DNA from 4 places in the Glutamicibacter sp. X7 genome. Region 2 is predicted to be linked to each of the others. Evidence: predicted binding sites of a transcription regulator. Region 2 holds the regulator's gene; each other region holds the start of a gene.
What was found. The regulator LexA, encoded in region 2, represses DNA repair genes until DNA is damaged. The targets are predictions, from matches to a motif close to TCGAACANNTGTTCGA.
Positions count from the first base shown of each region.

Region 1: a site for LexA is predicted at 2,193-2,208, ahead of uvrA (excinuclease ABC subunit UvrA). Genes of this name have one in related genera too.
Region 3: a site for LexA is predicted at 2,565-2,580, ahead of ACYU0X_RS14820 (shikimate dehydrogenase). Genes of this name have one in related genera too.
Region 4: a site for LexA is predicted at 1,747-1,762, ahead of ACYU0X_RS02125 (LexA family protein). Genes of this name have one in related genera too.

Region 1 covers NZ_CM142678.1:2,133,469-2,139,337, reverse strand. The annotation lists gene ACYU0X_RS10275 (methyltransferase domain-containing protein) at 1-789, shown strand; gene ACYU0X_RS10270 (MBL fold metallo-hydrolase) at 796-1,449, opposite strand; gene ACYU0X_RS10265 (GntR family transcriptional regulator) at 1,530-1,907, shown strand; gene uvrA (excinuclease ABC subunit UvrA) at 2,222-5,125, shown strand; gene ACYU0X_RS10255 (HAD hydrolase-like protein) at 5,207-5,869, shown strand, end outside.
Region 2 covers NZ_CM142678.1:1,174,839-1,180,707, reverse strand. The annotation lists gene priA (bifunctional 1-(5-phosphoribosyl)-5-((5-phosphoribosylamino)methylideneamino)imidazole-4-carboxamide isomerase/phosphoribosylanthranilate isomerase PriA) at 1-55, opposite strand, end outside; gene ACYU0X_RS05770 (hypothetical protein) at 79-228, opposite strand; gene hisH (imidazole glycerol phosphate synthase subunit HisH) at 230-865, opposite strand; gene hisB (imidazoleglycerol-phosphate dehydratase HisB) at 868-1,488, opposite strand; gene ACYU0X_RS05755 (histidinol-phosphate transaminase) at 1,516-2,622, opposite strand; gene ACYU0X_RS05750 (LysM peptidoglycan-binding domain-containing protein) at 2,699-3,049, opposite strand; gene lexA (transcriptional repressor LexA) at 3,311-4,027, shown strand; gene ACYU0X_RS05740 (glycoside hydrolase family 76 protein) at 4,024-5,058, opposite strand; gene ACYU0X_RS05735 (ATP-dependent DNA helicase) at 5,077-5,869, opposite strand, start outside.
Region 3 covers NZ_CM142678.1:3,104,366-3,110,234, reverse strand. The annotation lists gene ACYU0X_RS14835 (ABC transporter substrate-binding protein) at 1-69, opposite strand, end outside; gene ACYU0X_RS14830 (NAD(P)-dependent oxidoreductase) at 192-800, opposite strand; gene ACYU0X_RS14825 (MFS transporter) at 1,166-2,506, opposite strand; gene ACYU0X_RS14820 (shikimate dehydrogenase) at 2,664-3,536, shown strand; gene ACYU0X_RS14815 (bifunctional sugar phosphate isomerase/epimerase/4-hydroxyphenylpyruvate dioxygenase family protein) at 3,539-5,380, shown strand; gene ACYU0X_RS14810 (IclR family transcriptional regulator domain-containing protein) at 5,399-5,869, shown strand, end outside.
Region 4 covers NZ_CM142678.1:421,584-427,452, reverse strand. The annotation lists gene ACYU0X_RS02130 (TrkH family potassium uptake protein) at 1-1,081, opposite strand, end outside; gene ACYU0X_RS02125 (LexA family protein) at 1,314-1,730, opposite strand; gene ACYU0X_RS02120 (SDR family oxidoreductase) at 1,839-2,693, shown strand; gene ACYU0X_RS02115 (NAD(P)/FAD-dependent oxidoreductase) at 2,714-3,994, opposite strand; gene ACYU0X_RS02110 (hypothetical protein) at 4,168-5,379, shown strand; gene ACYU0X_RS02105 (sensor histidine kinase) at 5,713-5,869, opposite strand, start outside.

The DNA of each region.
Region 1 (5,869 bases), 960 kb from region 2:
ATGGAATGGAACCCGACACAGTACGCGCAATTTTCGGATCATCGAAGCCGACCTTTCTTCGATTTGCTGGGACGGATCCCGCAGCTCGATCCGACGAGCATCGTCGATTTGGGCTGTGGGCCCGGGAATATTACCGAGGTACTCGCCCAGCGCTGGCCGCAAGCGCAGGTGCTGGGGTTGGACTCATCGCCGGAGATGGTCGCTCGTGCCAATGCCGTGGCAGCAGCCGAGAATCTCAGCTTCGCCCTGGCCGACGCGGCCAGCTGGGATGTGCCCGAGGGTACCGATCTGTTGGTCTCGAGCGCGATGTTGCAGTGGCTCGACGGGCATCAAGTGCACCTCGAACGCTGGCTGCGGCAGCTAGCCCCCGGCGCGGTGGTGGCTATCCAAGTGCCGGGGAACTTCACCTCACCGTCTCATACGGTCATGCGCGAGGTGGCGCAGAGCCCACGCTGGGTCGAGAAGTTGCGTGGGGTCCTGCGCCACGGTGACGCGGTCGCTGACCCATCCGACTACCAGCAGTTATTCATTCGGTGCGGTCTCGAGGCCGACGTGTGGGAAACCACCTATCAGCAGTTGCTCACCGGCGCCGACCCGGTGCTGAGCTGGGTGCGCGGCACGGCGTTGCTGCCGGTCAAGGCGGCGCTGTCCGCGGCGGATTACCTCGCCTTCGAAGACGACTATCGTGCGGCGATCGCCGAGCATTACCCTTCGTTCACGGCCCCCGATGGTCAACTGCTGACCAACTTCCCATTTCGCCGGATCTTCATGGTGGGCCGCAAAAACTGACCCGGTTTACCAGCCGCGAGCCTGCCACTCAGCCAGGTGCGGGCGCTCGTCACCGAGCGTGGTGGAATCTCCATGTCCGGGCAACACCAGCGTGGCGTCATCAAAGCGTTCGAAGACCCGCTCGGTGACGTCAGTAAACAGCGACATGAAACGTTGCGGATCATTGCCTGTGTTGCCAACGCCTCCGGGGAATAAGCTATCGCCACTGAGCACAACCACCTGGCCCGAGGAGTCTCGTAGCACGTACGCAATCGAGCCTGGAGTGTGTCCGCGCAGGTGAATCGCTTCGATGATCACGTCACCCAGCTCAATGTGTTCGCCATGGCGCAACGGATGCGAGGTCTTGATGCCGCATTCCTGCTCGATACCCGCGACGTCGTCGGCGCCCGCATAGGTGGGGACCGGGTACCGGGAGCTCAGCTCGGCAAGCGCCCGCACGTGATCCCAGTGCTGGTGGGTCGTCGCAATGCCCACAAGCTCGGGATTGGGGCCGTCCGCCGATGCCTCGGAGAGTAGGCCTGCAATGGCTTGGATATCGTCGGCGGCGTCCACGAGGAGTTGTTGACCGCTCGCCCGCTCAGTTACCAGGTACACGTTATTGTTCATCGAGGAGACGCTGACCCAGCGAATCACCACGTCGTTAAGTACAAGTTCAGCCATGGCTCCAGCCTACGTCTCCCGAGCAGACCCGCGCGATAGGCTCGGGGGCGGAGAAGCAAATGTGGCAAGGAAGGGATCCCGTGAGCGAACTGGAGTTCATTAGCGTCGATAACACATTGGAGACGGCGCCCTATCAGCAGGTCCGTGAACAGTTGCTCGGTGCAATCGCCTCGGGGCGCTTGGCTCCGGGTACCCGTCTACCGTCCGTGCGGGCGCTCGCCGGGCAGGTCGGTTTGGCGGTGAACACGGTGGCGAAGGTCTATAAGGAGCTCGAAGCCCAGGGAGCCGTGGTCACAAGGGGGCGGCACGGCACCATCGTGCAGGCCGGCGCCGAGGCCGGCGAGCAGGCGGTTTCGGACGCGGCCGCCGATCTGGCGCGGGTGGCCCGGACGTGGTCGGTGGATGAGGAACGTGCGGTGAAGTATTTGCGTGCGGCCTTTAGTTCCCTGCCGGACTAGCGTCCAAGCGTCGGGGATCTGTGCCGGAGCCAAACCTGCCACCGGCACGTACGATGCGCGCCTATCACTACCATCGGGCCACGCGCCGAGCTGCCCGCGTCGGGTTGTCGCACCGGGGCCAAGATTTCGGGACCCTAACGGTCCAAATGCGCGAGCTTAGGCGGCAGCGCGACGGTTCGTGGTTCCGTGCCCCGTAGTGAACCGCAGCGGCTTGGTGACCTCGTGGACTCAAATCACCGCGTTGGAAGAACCGCCTCGGAAAACTGTGCTGAAGAGAACACCGATTCGAATCAATTTTCGATTATTATGGCAGGGTGGCTACTACTGCAGAGAGCAAAACCTTGGATCTTTCGCGCCTGATCGTCAAGGGCGCCCGCGAGCATAACCTGAAGAACGTCGATCTGGATCTGCCGCGCGACGCAATGATCGTGTTCACCGGACTCTCCGGATCGGGCAAATCTTCGCTCGCCTTCGACACCATCTTCGCCGAAGGGCAGCGTCGCTATGTCGAATCGCTCTCGGCCTACGCGCGCATGTTCCTCGGCCAGGTCGATAAGCCGGATGTTGACTTCATCGAGGGGCTTTCCCCGGCGGTATCCATCGACCAGAAATCCACGAGCCGTAACCCGCGCTCGACGGTGGGTACGATCACCGAGGTCTATGACTACATGCGTCTGCTCTGGGCACGTGTGGGACGCCCACACTGCCCGGAATGTGGCGAGCCGATCTCCAAGCAGTCTCCGCAGCAGATCGTCGACCAGCTACTCGAGCTACCGGAGAAGACGCGCTTCCAAGTGCTCGCCCCGGTGGTGCGTGCCCGCAAGGGTGAGTTCGTCGACCTGTTCGCCGAGCTGTCCTCCAAGGGATTCGCCCGTGCCCGCGTGGACGGGGAAACCATTCAGCTCTCCGAACCGCCGAAGCTGGCCAAACAGTACAAGCACACCATCGAAGTGGTCGTGGACCGGCTGGCCATTAATGATTCGGTGCGTCAGCGGCTCACCGACTCGGTGGAAACGGCGCTGAATATTGCCGAGGGTCGCGTGGTGATCGACTTCGTCGACCTGGATGCCGAGGACCCCAAGCGTACCCGGGCCTTCTCCGAGAACCTGGCCTGCCCCAACGAGCACCCGCTGGCCATCGACGAGATCGAGCCACGTACCTTTTCCTTCAACAACCCCTTCGGTGCTTGTTCGGCCTGCAGCGGTATCGGCACCAAACTCGAGGTCGACGAACAGCTGATCGTTCCGGACCCCGAGGTGACCTTGGCCGAGGGTGCGATCGCTCCGTGGTCGTTGGGCAAGGCCACCACCGAGTACTGGAACCGGTTGATCGAGGGCCTCGGCAACGAACTGGGCTTCACCATGGACACCGCCTGGAAGGATCTGCCGGCCAAGGCCCGTGCCGCGATCCTCGGCGGCAAGGACCATAAGGTCGTGGTGCAGTACCGCAATCGGTTCGGTCGCGAACGCAAATACTCCACAGGCTTCGAGGGTGTCATCTCCTACGTGCACCGCAAGCACCAGGAGACCGAATCGGATCACGCCCGCGACCGCTACGAGCAGTACATGCGGCAAATTCCGTGCCCGACCTGTGGCGGGGCACGACTCAACCCGGCATCCTTGTCGGTGCTGGTCGGTGGCAAGTCCATCGCCGCGGTCTCCGCCATGGACCTGCGTAGCGCCAGCGACTTCCTCACCAGCCTCGAGCTGACCGAACGTGAGGCGAAGATCGCCGCCCAGGTGCTGAAGGAAATCGGCGCGCGTATGAAGTTCCTGCTCGACGTCGGGCTGGAGTACCTGACGCTGGAGCGTGCCGCGGGGACCCTTTCCGGCGGTGAGGCCCAGCGCATCCGGCTGGCCACACAGATCGGGTCCGGTCTGGTCGGGGTGCTCTACGTGCTCGACGAGCCCTCCATCGGCCTGCATCAACGCGATAACCGACGCCTGATCGATACCTTGTTGCACCTGCGGTCGTTGGGTAACACGCTGATCGTAGTGGAGCACGACGAGGACACCATCGCCGAGGCGGATTGGATCGTCGACATTGGCCCGGGCGCCGGTGAACATGGCGGCGAGGTGGTGCACTCCGGATCCGTGGAGGGCCTGAAGGCCAACACCCGCTCGTTGACCGGCGATTATTTGGCTCGTCGTAAGCAGATCGAGGTGCCGGCGACCCGTCGCGCCGTGGACCCAGCGCGGATGCTCACCGTCGTGGGCGCCTCCGAGAATAACCTGCGCGACGTGTCGGTGGATTTCCCTTTGGGCGTACTCACCGCGGTGACCGGGGTTTCCGGCTCCGGTAAGTCCACCTTGGTCAACGACATCCTGTACAAGGTGCTGGCCAATAAGCTCAACGGTGCCAAGCAGGTGCCGGGTCGGCATACCCGGGTGCGTGGGCTCGAGCATCTGGACAAGGTCGTGCACGTGGACCAGTCGCCGATTGGCCGAACTCCGCGTTCGAACCCGGCGACCTACACCGGGGTGTTTGATCACGTCCGTAAGCTGTTCGCCGAAACTCAGGAGGCGAAGCTGCGCGGCTATCAGCCGGGCCGTTTCTCCTTCAACGTCAAGGGCGGACGCTGCGAGGCCTGCTCGGGCGACGGCACGCTGAAGATCGAGATGAACTTCCTGCCCGACGTGTATGTGCCCTGCGAGGTATGCCACGGGGCGCGCTATAACCGCGAAACCCTGCAGGTGCATTACAAGGGCAAGACCATCGCCGATGTGCTGGATATGCCAATTGCCGAGGCCGCGGAGTTCTTCAGCGCCTTCACGCCCATCGCCCGTCACTTGAACACCTTGGTGGATGTTGGACTCGGCTATGTGCGTCTAGGACAGCCGGCCACGACACTCTCGGGCGGAGAGGCGCAGCGCGTGAAGCTGGCCGCCGAATTGCAGAAGCGTTCGAACGGACGGTCGATCTACGTACTTGATGAGCCGACCACGGGCCTGCACTTCGAAGATATCCGCAAGCTGCTGACCGTGCTGCAATCACTGGTCGACAAGGGCAATACCGTGCTGACCATCGAGCACAACCTCGACGTCATCAAGTCGGCAGACTGGATCATCGATCTGGGACCCGAGGGCGGTTCCGGAGGAGGCATGATCTTGGCGACCGGCACCCCGGAGGACGTGGCCCGGGTGCCCGAATCGCACACCGGAGCCTTCCTCGCCGAAATTCTCAACGAACCGGTGGGCAGTGCGGCCACGAAGGGCTAAAAGCGTGGCGGCCACCCCCGAAATATGCCCGCACAGGCATCAATTGGGCATGTGGTGGCCGCTTCGTGGGAAGATAGGCTCGTGGAAAACTCGACAGCCTGCGTGCTCTTTGACCTAGACGGCACACTTGTGGACCCGGCGGGAGCCATTACCTCGGGGATCCGGCAAGCCCTGCGGTCCAATGGGGTGGCCGATCCGGGGGAGGACGCCGTTGAGTCGTTGGTCGGTCCGCCGCTGCGGATCGGGCTCGCGGAACTCCCGGGCGTTACCGCACAGAATCTTGATAAGATCATCGCCGACTACCGGCAAGAGTACGCCGCTCGTGGCATGGCCGCTTCCCGCGTCTACCCGGGCCTCCGTACGTTGTTGCGTGACCTCCGCGCGAGCGGTGTGCACGTGGCCGTGGCGACCGCGAAACCCGAACCCATCGCCCGGGAACTGATCCGCGTACAGGGGCTGGACAGCGACCTCGACGCGATCTACGGCAACGACGACGAGGGCGGGGCGCATGGGACGAGCAAGGCCCATATTGTCGCCCGCGCCTTGGCCACCTCGGCGGTGGACGCCGAGCGTACGGTGATGGTGGGGGACCGTCATTACGACCATGACGCGGCGCAGGCGCATGGACTAGGCTTTATCGGCGTGCTGTGGGGATTTGCGCAGGACGGGGAATTCTCGGCGGTCGAGCATCTCGCGGCGGATGCCACGGAACTGGCCGAACTGCTGGGCCTAGACGGTCACGGC
Region 2 (5,869 bases):
GTCCCCCGGCGATGTCTACGGCGGGCAACAGCTCAAGAATGGGTAGCTCGCTCATTGCTTGTCTTCTCCTTGAAGTTCTTAGTACGTCAGGGCCCAGGCGGCGACAACTGCGGTCACGGCCAGCACCCAAAGGGCAATCTGCCAAGAAATATGTGCGCTCTGCTTACGTAGCGATAGCGCTCCACCGCCGAGGAATCCGGCGAGTCCGAGAAGTACTACGGACCACATATTAGAGGCTCGCCAACCAGTTGCGCAGTAGCTTCTGGCCGGCCTCTCCGGACTTCTCCGGGTGAAACTGCACAGCCGAGAGCGGGCCGTTTTCTACCGCGGCCACGAAATCGCTCCCGTGGTTTGACCAGGTCACCTTCGGCGGAGTCATCGCCGGCTGCGTTACGTCAAACGCCCAGTCCAGCACCGCATAGGAGTGAACGAAATAGAAACGCTCGTTTTCGATGCCCTTGAAAAGGTTGCTCCCTTCGGCAGCCTTCACGGTGTTCCAGCCCATGTGCGGGATGACATCGGCCTTCAGACGCTCGACCACGCCAGGCCATTCACCGAGGCCCTCGGTTTTCACCCCATGCTCGACGCCCCGTTCGAAGAACACCTGGTGTCCCACGCAGATGCCAAGTACCGGCTTACCGCCGGCAATGCGCCGACCGATCCAACGCAATGACCCGCTGGCCTTCAGTGCGTCCATCACGGCGGCAAAGGCTCCCACCCCGGGCACCACCACACCGTCGGCGTCCTGAATCGCCTTCGGGTCAGCGGTTAGTTCGACGTCGGCCCCGGCGGCCTCCAATGCACGGACCGCGGAGCGAACGTTGCCAGAACCGTACTCGAGTACGACGACCTTCTTTGCAGTCATGCTTACAGTGCACCCTTCGTCGACGGGATTTGGTCACCCATGCGGGCATCGGGTTCAGTTGCCTCGCGTAGCGCCCGGGCAAAGGCCTTGAACTGTGCCTCGACAATATGGTGCGGGTCGCGACCTGAAAGTACCTCGATATGCGCGCAAATCTGGGCGTGGAAGGTAATCGCTTCAAAGGCATGGCGCGTCATGGAACCAGTGAAGTGCCCGCCGATGAGGTGGTACTCCTGACCGGCCGGCTCGCCCCCGTGGACGAGGTAAGGGCGCCCGGAGACATCTACAACGGCACGTGCCAGCGCCTCGTCCAAGGGCGCATAGGCGGTACCGAAGCGACGGATACCGGCCTTGTTGCCTAAGGCCACGCGCAAAACTTCGCCGATGGTGATCGCAACGTCCTCGACGGTGTGGTGCACGTCGATATGCGTGTCCCCGGTCGCGCGGACTGTCAGGTCGATCAGCGAGTGCTTGGACAGCGCGGTGAGCATATGGTCATAGAACGGAACGCTGGTGGAGATCTCGCTGGTGCCGGTCCCATCGAGGTCCAGTTCCACAAACACGGAGGATTCACTAGTCACGCGTTCCATGCGTGCCCGACGTGCGCCAATCAGTTCGGCAGTCATTATTTCCTTTGCGGTAGTTCGTTCTCGCTAGTTCGCTGCGTCCAACAGCTCGGCCAGTCGGTCGAGGAAGGCCGTCGTCTCGGCTTCGGTACCGGCCGTCACGCGCAAAGTTCCGGGGATCCCGTTGTTTCGCACGATAATGCCTGCTTCCAGAAGTCCCTGCCAGATGGCCTCTGGATCGTCGAGCCCGCCGAAAAACACAAAATTCGAGTCGCTCACCGATGGCTTGAGCCCAAGTTCTTTGAGTCGTTCCACGATCCGGTCGCGCTGGACCTTGATGGCTTCGACTTCCGCCAAAAGTAGATCCACGTTCTTCAGCGCAGCAATGGCAGTAGCTTGGGTGACCGCGGAAAGGTGGTACGGCAGACGTACCAGACGGATGGCATCGGTAACCTCGGGCGCGGCCGCAAGATAGCCCAGTCGAGCACCGGCAAGGGCGAAAGCCTTCGACATGGTACGCGTTACGATCAGCCGTTGGCGATCGGCAAGCAGGGTCAGCGCCGAACGAGTACCAGCCAAGGAGAACTCGGCATAGGCTTCGTCGACGACGACCATGGCGTTGGTTTCGGAGCACGCCTCATATACAGCCTCGATGACATCTAGCCCCAACGCCGTACCAGTTGGATTATTCGGCGAGCAAAGGATGACAATATTGGGTCGGTGCTCGCGCACCTGGGCTGCTGCCGATGCGGCGGTCAGTTCGAAATCTTCATCACGGGTCCCGGCGATGAAAGTGGTGTCGGTGCCACTAGCAAGCAGCGGATACATCGAATAGGTCGGAACGAAGCTCATTACGCTACGTCCTGGACCACCGAATGCTTGCAGAATCTGCTGAAGGATCTCGTTGGACCCATTGGCCGCCCAGATATTGTCGGCGGCTAACTCGTGACCCAGATAGTCGGCGAGACGTTCGCGGAGTTCGGTAAATTCCCGGTCTGGATATCGGTTCAGTGTGGTTGCCGCAGCCACTACCTCATCGCTAATGGCCCGAACTACTGCATCGGGCAATGGATGGGTGTTCTCGTTGACGTTCAGCTGAATGGGCACGTCGATCTGTGGCGCGCCATAGGGAGAAAGCCCTCGGAGATTCTCGCGTAAGGGCAGCTGACTCAAAAGTTCACTGCGGTCATTCACGGTTTAATTCTAGTCGCGTAGTGACCTCCCGCTTCAATCGAGGTCGCTACTAGGTAATAAACCGCACTTCAACAGGCTAGTCGAGAACGGGGATCTGCAGGGTGTCGCCCGCCTGAATCTCGCCGTACTCGATGGAGTTGATCTCGCTGATGTACTGCATGGCGGAGTAAATATCGTGTTCTCCGGCGTGTTCACGAGCCAGACCCCATAGCGTGTCTCCAGGAATCACGGTCACTTCAACGAACTCTTGCCCTTGCGGCGCGGCGGAACTGGCCTGTGCGGAATTGAAGAACATGGCCACGAAGAATGCCGCGGCGACGGTCAGCGCAAATACGGGGATTCCTACCAGCACGGCCCAACCGCGACGATTGATCTTGATCTTCAAGGGAGCGGCCTTGGTGGTGGCGTCCAACGCAAGAGTACCCATGATGTTTTCTCCTCATGTGTGGCTACGAGTGATCCGAGTTCGAATTCGAACAACTAGTTCGAACATGTATTCGGAAGTAGTACATCTGTTCTAACACCGCTCGATCGACGTTGTCCAGACACCTTCGAACAAATCTTTGAAAGAGGAGTCATCTTCTACTAAGATTTCGAAGTAATCGAGCAATGGAAACATCACAGCATTCGGCCCCGACAGTTTGTCTTTCACCGGCGGGATCAGAAGGCTTAGGGAAGGCAGAAACTCATGTCAGCATCGCAACGCACTCCGCGATCCAACGCTCGATCCCTGACTATTCGTCAGAAGAAGATTCTCGAAACAATTCAGCGCGCTATCGGGAAGAATGGCTACCCGCCATCAATGCGTGAGATTGGCGACTCGGTCGGACTGGCAAGCCTCTCAAGCGTGACGCATCAGCTGGGGCAGTTGGAAAAGTTGGGCTACATCAGACGTGATCCGCGTCGTCCGCGAGCCATGGAGATCCTCCTTCCATTGCAGCTAAGCGAAGATGGATCGGCACCTGCACCGGCAGCCGAGGAACCCAGCCCGGCAGAAGAGTCCAAGGTCATCGAGCTCAGTACCTCGGCTGATACCACTATGGTTCCGCTAGTAGGGCGTATCGCCGCCGGTGGCCCGATCCTGGCCGAGCAGACCGTAGAAGACGTCTTCTCGCTCCCTCGGCAGTTGGTCGGTCATGGCGAACTCTTTATGTTGCGAGTCTCGGGCGATTCAATGGTTGATGCTGCCATCTGCGATGGCGACTGGGTTGTCGTGCGTCGGCAGCAGACCGCCGAAAACGGTGACATTGTGGCGGCGTTGCTCGACGAGGAAGCAACGGTCAAAACCTTCCGGCAGCGCGATGGGCATACGTGGCTGTTGCCGCAGAATTCCCGTTACGAGCCAATTCTGGGCGACAGTGCCGCCATTATGGGCCGCGTTGTTTCGGTGATGCGCTCGCTCTAGGCGTTCGGTATCGAGGTCGCCGGGCTCAACCGGCACGCGGCGTTGAAAATCATCCAGCGCTGCACGACCGCAGATAGTTCAATCTCCTGCCGTTCCACCAGCGTTTGCGCGGTGCTGCGCACCATCTGCGCCGCCTTATCGCGCACCTCGGAGGGAAGTCGCCGGTCACCTGCGGACAGTGCCAAGTAGCGGCACAGGATGCCGGTAAATAGTGCACCGTCGCCGGCCGCCGAGATCGGCAAGGAGCCGTGCTCGTCAGCCAATTCACGACGAATCGCGTGAATCAAGTCGGCCGCACGCGTCAGATCCTCGGGCATACCCAAGGCACACAGCGTGGCCAGAGTTGTGCCCTGGTTGTAGGTGTAAATAGCCGGTTCGAGATCTACGGCGTCATCCTTCAGACGCAGACCATCGAAGTAGAGGCCGCGAGCCGTGTCGAACAGATGCTCATTGAGCCACTGCATCAGCGCGCGGGCCGCCGTATAGCGTCCGGTACGAACAAACAAAAGCGCGGCCGGGCCGTTGGCCGGCGTATTTTTGAAGTCTCTTGAGCGATTCCAGTAAATTCCGCCACCCAAACGGTCATCTCCGGCCGCTGCTAGAACCCGACCCAGCTGATGGACCGCCAGGGAAGCCAACGGGGCCCGTTGCCCCGGAAGAGCTGCGGTGAGGCGTTCCAGACGACGCGCCGCCAACGCAAGCCACGCCATGTCGTCGTAGAAGGCATTCGGGAATTTGCCGAGATTACGCAAGAAGATTCCGCGTAGCAACGCCTTAGCCCGCCGGATTTCCTGCATCGCCCGGAGCCGCTCCCCTGATGCAAGCCACAGCTCGGCATCGTCAACGATCGCATCCAAATAGTGCGCCTGCCACCAGTAGTTCCAGGGCCCTAAGTCGCGAATGTGCCGGGTATCGTCTTGCCTATCGTGGCTTCGTCCAATGAATGTACCGGGTAGTCCGGCGAGGTGACGTCCAAAGCGCGCGTGTGTATCGCGGGCCGCGCCGGCGGCAAGTGATCGAAAGGACTCCACTGGAACCTCACCGTTTCTCTAGGGCTTGAGGCGCTTCAGCACACCGAGGATCGTCTTCTTATCGACGGTAGGCCACATCGGCGGTAACGAGCCCTTCAGGAAGGTTCCGTAGCGTGCGGTGGCCATACGGGAGTCGAGCACTGCCACAACACCCTTGTCGTTAACCGAACGGATCAAACGTCCGGCACCCTGTGCGAGACGAATGGCCGCGTGGGTGGCCGAGACTTGCATGAACCCATTCCCGCCATGCCGGGCAATATCCTCGGTACGCGCCTTGGAGATGGGGTCGTCGGGGCGTGGGAAAGGAATCTTGTCGATAATCACCAGTCGACAGGAGTCGCCCGGGACGTCGACGCCCTGCCAGAGAGTCATCGTGCCGAACAGGCAACTATCTCGGTCGGCGGCAAATTGCTCCACGAGCGACTTCATGCTGCCTTCACCCTGGCAGAGGATCTCAGTGTCCAAACGAGGGCGTAGGATCTCGGCTGCTTCCTCGGCGGACCGTTTAGAAGTAAAGAGCACCAATGCCCCACCGCCCGAGGCGGCGATGAGGTCCTCGATCTCGTCGAGGGTTTCGGCCGAGAGCTGGCGACCAGGCTTGGGCAGGTGTTTCGCCACGTAGAGAATGCCCTGTTTGGGATAATCGAAAGGACTGCCGACGTCCACGCCCTCCCAGCTCGGGGCACCGGCACCCATCAACCCCAATGATCCGGCAACGGAATCGAACTGCGCACCAATGGCTAGGGTGGCGCTCGTCAAAACCACGGTGCGTCCGTCGAACAACCCTTCACGGAGCTTGCCAGCCACCGAC
Region 3 (5,869 bases), 1.7 Mb from region 2:
CAGGGTCAGGGCTACCGGCAAGCCGATGGATAGGGAGAGCACGCGACGGGCGCGAGAAACTGAGGGCATGCGAACTTTTACCTTGAACTGTGGGAGTTGATGCATCTAACCATAGCGAGGTCGGCGCAGACCGAGGCCCGGACGTCGCCCAAATCACAGGGCGTCCGGGCCTCGGCTGGCGGGCGAAAGATTTACTTTTCGCTGGCGACCGTCATGCGGCGATTCTCGTGCTTCGGTTCGTGGAGCTCATCGAGAATAGCGACCGCGAAGTCTTGGCTCGAGACGAAGTCGCCGGCCGGGGAATCGGTTCCTAGGGTGTAGTTACCGGTGCGGCGGCCCGGGGCAATTTCCGGGGCCGGGGCCACCACGGTCCAGCTGATGCCGGAGACGGAGGTGAACATGTCGTAGACGGCCGCGGCGGTGGTGGCTTCGGCCTTGTACATCTCAGGGAAGTCCGGCATATCCAGCAGGCGGGTGCCGTTGACCTCGGTGGCGCCTGCGCCGCCGACTACGACCAGACGGGCCGGAATGAGGGTTTCGGTGATCTCTTCGAAGGCGTCCAGGTACTCCTGGTGGTCGCCTCCGGTGCGCGAAGGCGGCACGGAAATAACCACTGCATCGTGCTCCTTGCCCACCTTGAGGTAGGTCGAGATGTCGGAGAGCTCGGCGGCCAGAGCGGTGGTGCCGGGCACCTCGGTGCCGTTGCGCGAAATGGCGGTCACTTCGTCACCGCGTTCGAGAGCTTCGGCGACAAGCTGGCTACCGACCATGCCGGTGGCACCGTAAATGGCGATCTTCATAAGGTGTGTCCTTTCGACAACATCAACGGGTGGGACGTGCCGCGATGCGAGCAAAGCGGTCCAATGATTCCGGTTGCACTGTACTGAACGCGCAGACGCCCGGCTTCATTCCCACGTTGCCTGTCACAGGCGAGGGGTTATGAAACCGGGCGTCGAGGAAAAGACAGGCGCACGTATCAGGCGCCCAAGAATACGTGGGTCGTCTCTGGGTTCTGGCGCCGACTTTGGGGCAGACTACAGCATGATTAGCGGGCTACAGGGTTTGCTTCGCGTCGAACATCCACCGAAACAGGATCGCTCTTACATGCCGTGACCCCGCTTCGACCAATTGTTTCCGCGAGTGCTATACGGGTTAAAGCGATGCCCTAGGAAACGACCTTGTAAACCTTATGACCTAGTTGGTGGGTAGGGACGCGGAAAGTTTCCCGTGCGGTGAGCGCCGAGAGTGAAGCAACCACGCAGATTGCTGCCGTGAATAGGCTGATTTGTACCCAACCGCCGGGTTCGAGACCACCTAGCGCGGCAACGATCGATGGGGCGAAGCCCGCCATCAAGAAGCCAAGCTGAGTGCCGATGGCTAAGCCGGAGAATCGTACCTGGGCGGAGAACATCTCTGCATAGAAGCTGGGCCACACCGCATTGGAAGCGGCGTAAGCACAGGAGAAAACCAGTAGCGACAGTAGGAACTGCAGCGGCGTATTACTGGTTTCCATGGACTGCAGGTAGAAAGGCATAATCGCGGCTGAACCCAGGGCCCCGTATATGAAGACTGGTTTGCGACCAATCTTGTCCGCCAGCATTCCAAAGAGCGGCTGGCTGATTAGCGCCCCGATATTGCCGGCGACGACGAGCCACAGCGTAATTGATTCATCCAAATTGCCGATGGTCTTGCCATAAGAGATCGCTAGCGTGCCGTAAACAGTGGAGACCGCAGCGATGAAAGCGCAGAGCACGACACGCAACACATCTTTCCAATGGAACCGCAACAACACGGCCAGCGGAAGCTTAGCGATCTCGTTGTTCTTCTTGGCTTCCTCAAACTCTGGGGTTTCGTGTAGCGAGCGGCGGATAAAAAAGGTGATGACCACTACGACTGCCGACAGCCAGAACGGGATGCGCCAGCCAATGCCGTATTTGAGTTCATCCGGTAGTGCGACTACTGGAATAAAGATCATGGCGGCCAGAATCTGGCCACCCTGAGTGCCTGTCAGTGTCCACGAAGTGAAGAAGCTTCGGCGATTATCCGGGGCGTGTTCGAGTGAGAGCGATGAAGCCCCTGCTTGCTCACCAGCGGCCGAAAGTCCCTGACACAGCCGGGCCAATACAAGAAGGATGGGAGCGAGCCAACCGACCTGATCAAAGGTCGGCAAGCAACCGATCGCGAAGGTCGAGGCACCCATCATGATTAGCGTGAACATCAAGACTTTCTGGCGTCCAATGCGGTCGCCAAAGTGCCCAAGAATAATGGCGCCAACCGGGCGCGCCACATAGGCGAAGCCAAAAGTGGCCAACGACATGACTGCGGCATTGGTGTCGGCATCCGGGAAGAAGATGTGCGGGAATATCAGTGCTGCGGCCGAGCCGAAGATGAAGAAATCGTAGTACTCCACGGCGCTACCCATGAAACTTGCTAATGCAGCCTTGACGGGCGTGCGTTGCCCCGTGGGACCTGCCGGATTGTCGCCGGGCGTGCTTATTCGTGGCATTGATAACTCCCTTGGTGTCCGTGAAGAGGCGCGTAAGTGATTTTCATTTGTTCGCTATGCGACCACTTGTTCGTATTGCGTTCCTAGGTTTAGAGTAGAGCTAAATCACACTTCGGGCAATACCTTGCCGCAATTGCGATAGAACGCGAGGAAAACGATGAGTACCACAGCGCAGTCCTATTTGGTTGGGCTTATTGGCGAGGGCGTGCACTCGTCGCTAACCCCTTCGATGCATGAAAAGGAAGCCGCCGCCCATGGGATTCACTATCTTTACCGCCCAATCGACCTGAGTCTTCTGGGGCGTCCAGCGGAGTATGTGGCGCAACTTTTGCGAGCCGGGGCCGAACTTGGCTTTAATGCATTCAATATCACCCATCCATGCAAGCAGCTGGTCATGGAGCATCTGGATGAAATCTCTTCCAATGCGCAGGACATTGGTGCGGTCAATACGGTGGTCATTCGCGACGGAAAATTCTTCGGTTACAACACCGATGCCTCCGGGTTTGCCCGTGGCTTCGCGCACGGCCTAGCGGGTGTCCCACGTGAATCGGTGTTGCAGCTGGGTGCTGGTGGGGCTGGATCCGCCGTAGCCTACGCGTTGCTTGATTCGGGGGTTAAGGTGCTCTATCTAGTGGACGCGCAGATTGAGCGTGCCGAGCAGCGAGCTGGGGAACTTCAAAGGCATTTCCCGCAGGCCAACGTTATTCCTGCTACCGCGGCACAGGCGCCGTCGCTGCTGGCTCAAGTGGACGGGTTGCTGAATGCAACACCCATCGGCATGCATCAGCATCCGGGCCTTCCGATGGATCTCGCCGGTCTCGAGACTCGCCATTGGGTGGCCGACTGTATCTACCGACCCGTCGATACTGAACTAGTTCGGGCGGCCGATGCTTTGGGTTGCCGGGTACTTGATGGCGGGCATATGGCCGTTGGTCAAGCGGTCGACGCCTTCGAAATTTTTACTGGTCGAAAACCGGATGTGACGCGCATGCGGGCCCATCTGTTAAACATGCTGGAAGAAGGACTCTAACCATGCGCACATCAATTGCCACCGTCTGCCTCTCCGGTAGCCTCGAGGAAAAAATGTATGCCTGTGCCGCGGCGGGTTTTGACGGCATTGAGATATTTGAGCAGGATCTTCTGGTCAGCCCGATGTCTCCAGAGGAAATCCGTGCCTTGGCGCATCGGCTAGGTCTCACCCTGGATTTGTTCCAACCGTTCCGTGATTTCGAGGGAGTCACCGAGTCCTTATTGCTAGGCAACTTACGTCGCGCCGAGGCTAAATTCCAGCTCATGCAGAGCCTAGGAATGGACCTGATTTTGTTGTGCTCGAATGTCGGAACCGCGACCATCAACGACGATGACCTCTTTGTCGAGCAGCTACGGCGGCTTGCCGAACTTGCCGAGAAATACCAAATCCGCATCGCCTATGAGGCCTTGGCGTGGGGCACTTTCGTCAATACCTACCAGCACTCCTGGGAGATCGTGCGTCGAGTTGATCGTTCCAACGTGGGGCTATGTATCGATAGTTTCCATATCCTTTCTCGTGGCGATGATCCGGCGCAGATCGCAGAAATTCCCGGGGAGAAGATCTTTTTTGTGCAACTGGCCGACGCGCCGGATTTATCTCTGGACGTGTTGTCTTGGTCGCGCCACCATCGGCTCTTTCCCGGGCAAGGCGGCTTCCAGCTCGACGAGTTTCTCGGCTACCTAGTCCGTTCGGGATATGCGGGCACCATTTCTCTTGAAATTTTCAATGACGTGTTCCGTCAATCAAATGTGCGACGAACCTCGGCCGATGGCTTGCGCTCGTTGATTTGGTTACAGTCGCAAACAGCTGCACTTCTTTCGGAGCGCGAGACCGATAACCTCGACCTTCAATCTCTCCCCGGGCAGCGAGAGGCCACGGGATTCGACTTCGCCGAAGTGCGCACCGAGGACCCAGAATTGGTGGCCCGGTTGCTCACCCAGTTGGGCTTCCGATTCCAAGGTCAACACAGGCGAAAACCGGTACAGTTATTTGCCGCCGGAGGGGCGCGGATCGTCATCAATGCTCAGCGTAGTCGAGAAATACAGGCCCAAGTCTCCGGGTTTGGCGTGCAGGTGCCCGACCAGGGCGCCGCCCAGCAACGAGCGAGTAAGCTCCTAGCCAGCCCAGTGCCGAGACTACAGGTGGACTCCGAACAGGATCTACCCGGCTTCCGAGCACCTGACGAGACCGAGGTTTTCTTCAGAGGCCCCCACAGCGAATGGGAGGGCGAATTCAGTGGGGCCGATGCTACGGCCGACACTGCACCGTCGGGTCGTATCACCGGGATAGACCATATCAACCTCGCTCAGCCGTGGCGTTCCTTTGATGAGTCTGTCTTGTTCTACACGAGCGTCCTTAATCTTCATGCATTGCCGGGTACCGAAGTGCCTAGCCCCATGGGGTTAGTCCGTTCACAGGTATTGACCACGTCGGATAGATCGGTTCGCCTTGCCTTGAATATTGTGCCGCAGGGGCTAGAAGCGACGATGGAACGCCATCACGAATACCCGGCCCATATCGCAGTGCGGACCGATGACATCATCTCGCTGGCCCGCCGCGCGGTGGCAGCGGGTATGGAATTCCTGCCGATCCCGCACAACTACTACGCAGATCTGGCCGCTCGATTCGACTTGGACGATGGCCTTTTGGCCGAGCTAGAAGAGCTCAACCTCCTGTATGACCGCGATGAACGAGGCGAATTCCTACATTTCTATACCCAGACGGTCGGTACCATGTTTCTCGAGGTTGTTGAACGGCGCAATGATTACGATGGTTATGGGGCACCGAATGCCCCAGTCCGGCTAGCCGCGCAGTTTGAGCGAAACCGCTGGGGAACACACTAGTTATTGGAGAGTTAAGCGGTGGAGCAGCGACAAGACTACTTCGTTAAATCTACCGAGAAGACACTAGCGGTACTGCTGGCCTTCAACCGTGGCGGGCCAAATATGACCGTGTCCCAGGTGGCCGCAGCAACGGAGCAGACGCGTGCTTCAGCACGGCGCTTTCTGCTGACCCTAGTGGACCTCGGGTATTTAGAGAACGAGGACGGAACTTTCCGGTTGACACCGCGTGTGCTCGACATCGGCTCGTCCTATCTTTCGGGATTGACGTTGCCGAAGATCGCTCGCGGACATCTTCAAAGGCTGGCTCGTGAGTTGGACGAAACCGCCGCACTGTGTGTGTTGGAGGGGCAGGACGTGTTATATCTCGAGCGAGTTCTCGCGCCTCGCTTGCACTCGATGAGCGTATCCATCGGCAATCGACTGCCGGCGTGGGTCACGTCAATGGGCAGGGTGCTTATAGCGGCTATGCCTTCGACGGAAAGAGAACAG
Region 4 (5,869 bases), 750 kb from region 2:
TGGCCCGATTACCCAGCGTGACCTGCTCATGTCCGCGAATCTGGCTCCACAGGGCGAAGGCCAGCACCAAGAAGGTGGTGATCTTGATGCCACCGGCGGTACCGGCGCTTCCGCCACCGATGAACATCAACATGTCGGTGACAAGAAGGGATTCGGACGACGCGTCGGCGTAGTCAATGCTGTTAAAGCCCGCGGTACGCGGAAAGACCGTCAGTCCCAGCGCACCAAGTATTTTGCCGCCGGGCGAGAGATGTCCCAGCGTTTCGCTACGGTTCCATTCAAAGCTGGCCAACGCGAGGAAACCCAGCGCCAGCATGATCGCAGTACCCCATACGGTCAGACGCGTGTGTAACGCCCAGCCTCGATGATCCTCATTGCGGCGCAGCAGCTCGATCATCACGGGAAAGCCGAGTCCGCCGCAGACGATGGCCACACAGATCGGAATGATGATCCATGGGTCGTCCACAAAGCCCATCAGGCTATCGCTGTATGTAGAAAAGCCCGCGTTGTTAAAGGCCGAGATGGCGTGGAAGACACCGGTATAGATGGCATGCGGGATGTCGTGCCCCGTCGCCCAGAACCGCACAGACAGGACCACCGCGACGGCCAGCTCAATGCCGATGGTAATTTTGGCAACCAGCAACAGCACATGACGCACATCGCCGAGGTTCAGCGAACGGGTTTCCGTCGCTGCCATCAGTTGCCCGCGCAATCCCAACTTACGCCGCACCAGCAGGGCCAGCAGCGTACCCAGGGTCATGATTCCAAACCCACCGATCTGAATCAGCCCGAGGATGACCAACTGCCCGAAGGGTGTCCAATAGGTTGCGGTATCCACCGTGATAAGCCCGGTGACGCATACGGCGGACACGGCGGTGAAAATCGCGGTCAGCGGGTCGGCACCGGAGGGGCCGGTCCGTGCCACCGGTAACATCAACAGCCCGGCGCCCAGCAACACGGCCACGAGAAAGCCCACCGGGACCAGCCGCACCGGATTGTCGATTTGCCAGCGATTTTGCTTGCGAGGTGCCGAGGGCAGACGCTGTATCGTCGGGGGCTTTGGCCGCTGGTAGGAAGGCACGAAGACGACCTTTCGGGATGCTGCTGGAGTTGGCGACCGGCGGGGCCGTTCTCTTCCAGTTCATCGCCACCACGCGTCGAGCGGCCCGGTTTTTAATGCCCGCTTAATGCCTTGAACCGGAATCTTGACACCCTATTGATGCACCGTGCCACGGGCATCAAGCTGGCCATCCCAGCGTCCACTCTCGTGCGCGTGAGCCTCCGTTTCGGTGCCGGGTGCATCAACGTGTTGGCTACCGCACATGGTGCAGGCAGCGGGTCACCACCCCGAAGACCTCCAGATCATCCTGCTCGGCCAGCCACACCGGCAGCGGCGATTCATCGCACAGTAGACCGGTGCGACCGGCGCGTGCGACCCAGCGCCGAACCAGCATCTGTCCGTTGAGGCTGAGCACCACAACACTGCCATCTTTCACCGGCAGCGAGCGGTCCACGATGATCTCGTCCGCGTCGAAGATCCCGGCCGAGACCATGGCCTGGCCCTCGACGCGCAGTATGAAGGTAGAAACTCGGTCGCGTACCAGTAAGCGGTTCAGGTCCAATCCGCCATCGAAGTAGTCGCGTGCCGGTGAGGGAAAGCCCATGGCCGCCACCGCTGCCACCGGGCTATGCCCGGCCTCCTCGGGTTCCGGAATCATCCCCTGTTGCATCACCCCACCCCCTAAATAGAACACATATTCGACCCCAGGGTGATTCTAGCAAGTTCCCACCGCTCGGGGCAGGCAAGGGTCGGCAGCTATTCGCGGTAGGTTGGTGCCATGAAGATTCTGCTCGTAGGCTGCGGAGATGTAGCCACCGAAGCCGGCCTGCGGTGGCTCGCCGACGGCCATCAGGTCACCGCCTGGCGGCGCACCCCGGAGAAGCTCCCAACCGGTTTCCACGGGGAACGCGTGGATCTCACCGCGGCCGCCGAGTACCCGCGCATCGATGAGGCCACCGACATCGTGGTGTTGACGCCGGTTCCGGCCGCCCGAAACGCGGAAGGGTACCGGCGTAGCTACCTGCAGGTGGCGCAGCGCCTGATCGCGCAACTGAACTCCCAGGCACCGCGCCTGCGACGCTTGCTGTATGTCTCCTCCTCGGCGGTGCTCGGCGGCACGGACGGAGCGTGGGTCAACGAATCCACTGAGCTGGCCCCCAGCCGTGAGACCTCGCAGGTGCTCGCGGATACCGAAGAGCTCTTGCGCACTAGCGGGCTTCCCGTATCGATCCTGCGCGCCTCGGGGATCTACGGTCCCGGGCGTACCCGGCTACTGGACCTGGTGCAAGGCGGCACCGCCGTGCTGCCCACCGGCTCGCACTGGACCAACCGCATTCACCGCGATGACCTGGCCAGCGCGCTAGCCCATGTCGCCACCCTGGATGCACCGCAGGACCTGTACATGGTCAATGACGACGAGCCGGCTCAGTTAACGCAGGTCTATACCTTCCTCGCCGCAGAACTGGGGGTACCTCTTCCGCCGGAGCAGAACGCCGAGCCGACCGACCGGCGCGGCGGTGACCGCCGCATTTCCAACGCCCGGCTACACGCGAGCGGTTGGCAACCGGAATTCCCCAGCTACCGCGAGGGCTACCGCGCCATGCTGGCCGGACAGGGAGTGCGCCACCCCTAGCCACGATCGCAGCCAGTCGCTTAGAACCCGCGACGCAACGGATTGAAGTGCGCGGCTAACTCCGGCACCGGTTCATCGCCGACGATCTGTGCCGCGAGCATCTTGCCGGTGAGCGGGCCAAGGGCCACTCCCCACATGCCATGCCCGCCGGCCACAAACACGCGCTCGGAGTTCGTCGGCCCCACCAGCGGCAACCCATCGGCGGTGCAGGGACGGGCGCCGACCCACTCCTCGGCCCGGTCCTCCCAATCAATACCGGTATATAACGGTGCAACCGCGGCGACGATGGCCTCGATGCGTGCCGGTTCGAGTCGATGGTTCGCGTCGCGGAACTCCATCGTCCCGGCGATGCGCAAGCGGTCTCCCAACGGCGTGCAGGCCACCCGTTGCGCTGGGAAGTAGATGGGACGGCTCGGAAGCTGTTCGGGTTGCACGCTGAACGAGTAACCTCGCCCGGCCTGCACCCTGACCCGCACGCCGAAGTCGCGGGCCAGATCGCCTAGCCAGGCCCCGGTAGCTAATACCACCCGGTCGGCGGTCAGCGCCCGGCCGGAGCTACCGATGATCTTCACCTGCCGTGTACCGGCACGCACGTCGGTAACCTGAAGGGCTTCGATGATCTGCCCTCCACGGGCACGCACGCTGTCGGCGAGCGCCGCCAGAAACCTTGGCGGGTTGATAAAGCGCTGGTGTTCAATAGCCACACCACAGCGCACCTGCGAGGATAAGCTCGGCTCCATGGCGCGCAATTGCGCCCCATCGAGCAACCGGAAGTCCACCGCTCCGCCACTACGCGAGATCATCTCGAACTCCCGTGCAAGGACCGCCCGGTCGGCCTCGGTGCGGAAGGCCGCCAGAAACGGACTCGCGGCGCGGGTCGGTTCACTCACACCGGGCCCTGCCGTGTCTGCCTCGCTGAGCTCGGCGTAGGCCTCCATCCCGGAGCCACCAATATGCGAGAAGACCGCCATGGCCCGCGCCCACTGCCGGGGCGTGCAATGCCAGCCAAAACCAAGCAAAAAGCGCAGAACCCCGAGGTCAGGTCGCGGCGGAATATACAAGGCAGAGGCCGGGTCGAGGATCATCTTCAAGCCGTTGCGCAGAATTGCTGGCTCGGCCAACGGCAGGGTGAGCGCCGGGGTCAGCCAACCGGCATTACCCCATGAGGAACCGGCGGCCACCGCACCTCGGTCCACCACGGTGACGCGGGCCCCATAACGCTGTAAATACCAGGCGGTACTTAACCCGACGATCCCGGCACCAACGATCACCACATGTTCCGGCCCAGCGTCCCTCGCCACGCTCCACGCTCCTTGTGTGCCCGACGCGCCCCACACGGACGCATGAGTTCACTCTCGCGCGCCACACGAACTTTGGCAATGGGGTGCGCATGCCACCGAATGGCCAGCCCCACCATGGCCCTGCGTAGACTTGAAGTAAACCCCGCACTCGTTCGAAGGACTTTTCGCCGATTATGGCCACACGTAAGACCCCGAAAAAGAAGAACACCTCCACCGGACACCCAGCACGTAGCGCATCCACTGGCACGGCTCCCTTCGAGGCCGAAGTACGTCAGGCCCTGCAGCCTTTTAAGCAGCAGCTTTTCGCACATTTCCAGCGCGAAGGACAGCCCACCAGCGAAACTCGTGCGGCGTTCGAGGGGCTGACGACCTTGCTGACCGTTCATGCTCAGCTGCGCAAGAGCGTCGACGTGACCACCTTTGATGAGAAGGTGCTCGGGGAGCAGCTCGGACACCTGGCTTCTCTGGGCTCCGAAGCCTCGCAGGCCGGCGCCGCCTTGCTCAAGCATTATTTGGTCTTCCTCGGCAACAGCGCGAACTTCGGTGGCTCGGTGGACGATTTCAAGGAGACCTTCGAGTTCCTCTCGCGTATGTCGGGCGACTCCCCCATCGTGGTGCCTTTCATGGAGGACGAGGAGGCCAACGCGGCGCTCGAGCAGATGCCCTTTGTCTTTGCCGCACGCGAACTGATCCGCTGGGTGGGCGAAGGGCAGCGAACCGATCCGCAGGGCGTACTGCACGGCGAGGAGCTCAGCGACGCCGCCGGAGCCTTGGGCTTGACGGTGACCGTTGAGGCCAATGCCGAGCAGGAACCCACCCAGCCATGGGAGCCAGCAGACGGCACCGTTGTGGCTCAACTACGTCAGATCCCCCGCCTTGCGGCTCTGTGGGATGCGTTGATCGGCACGGCAATGCTGCGCTACGAGGCACCCAACGCGGTTCCCACCGAATCCCTGCGAGAAGCTCTGCTCGGCAGTACCGGACCGGGTAGCCGCCTGATTAAGGAACTGATCGCCGAGGTTATCTTCTCGCATGTGCTGCTCAACGCGCTGGGGACCGAGGGACAGCGACAGGTCGCGGAAATGGTCGCCGGAGTGCTCACCAACGCCGCCTCCACCCGACCGCCACGCACGGAGTTCGCCCTGCAGGTTCCGGTCGCAGAAGATCTTCCCGAAGAACAGCGCCACCTGATTCCGTTGCTCCAGGAATCGGTTCCACAGGTCGAGACTCTGCTGCGTATTTTTGAGCGCGAGGGCATGGTGCAGATCGAAGAGAGCATCGTCGTGCCAGAAGTTCTGCGTGCGGCGCTCGAACGCGCCTTGGAGAAGGTTTCGGATCAGCTGCTAGCCTCGGCCGAAACCGTCGAGCCTTCCGGCGAGGCGTAGAACTCACCCTCAAAAGGCTAAAGGCAGGGACTCACCCGAAGGTGTGTGTCCCTGCCTTGATCTTTCGCCACGATTACTGTGGCGAATTATCGTATTGCCGCGTAAAAGGTGCATCGCACCCCCTACGAACGTGGATCAGTGATGGGGGCACTGATCCGTGAAAGATCGGTTCGTAGGGCGGCGCAATACACCTTTAATCACTCCCGGAGCACCTATGACGCCACTCGCAAAACATCATCGGCTTCCCGGTTGTGATCGGCTTTCCACCGATACATAACTAACCTATCGCGTCCGGCAAAAATGCGAAATCATACTTTAGTAGGAGGGTAGCGGCTAGAAAGGGATAGATGCGCGCAGAATCCAGCGGTTTTCCGCGGTACAGGTGGTAAAACTGCCACCGAAGGTGTTCATCCTGTCTTTCATTCCCAGTAACCCGCTACCGCCGTAGGGAAGCGAATTCGACTGCTTTCCATCGGCATTGGGCACGTTG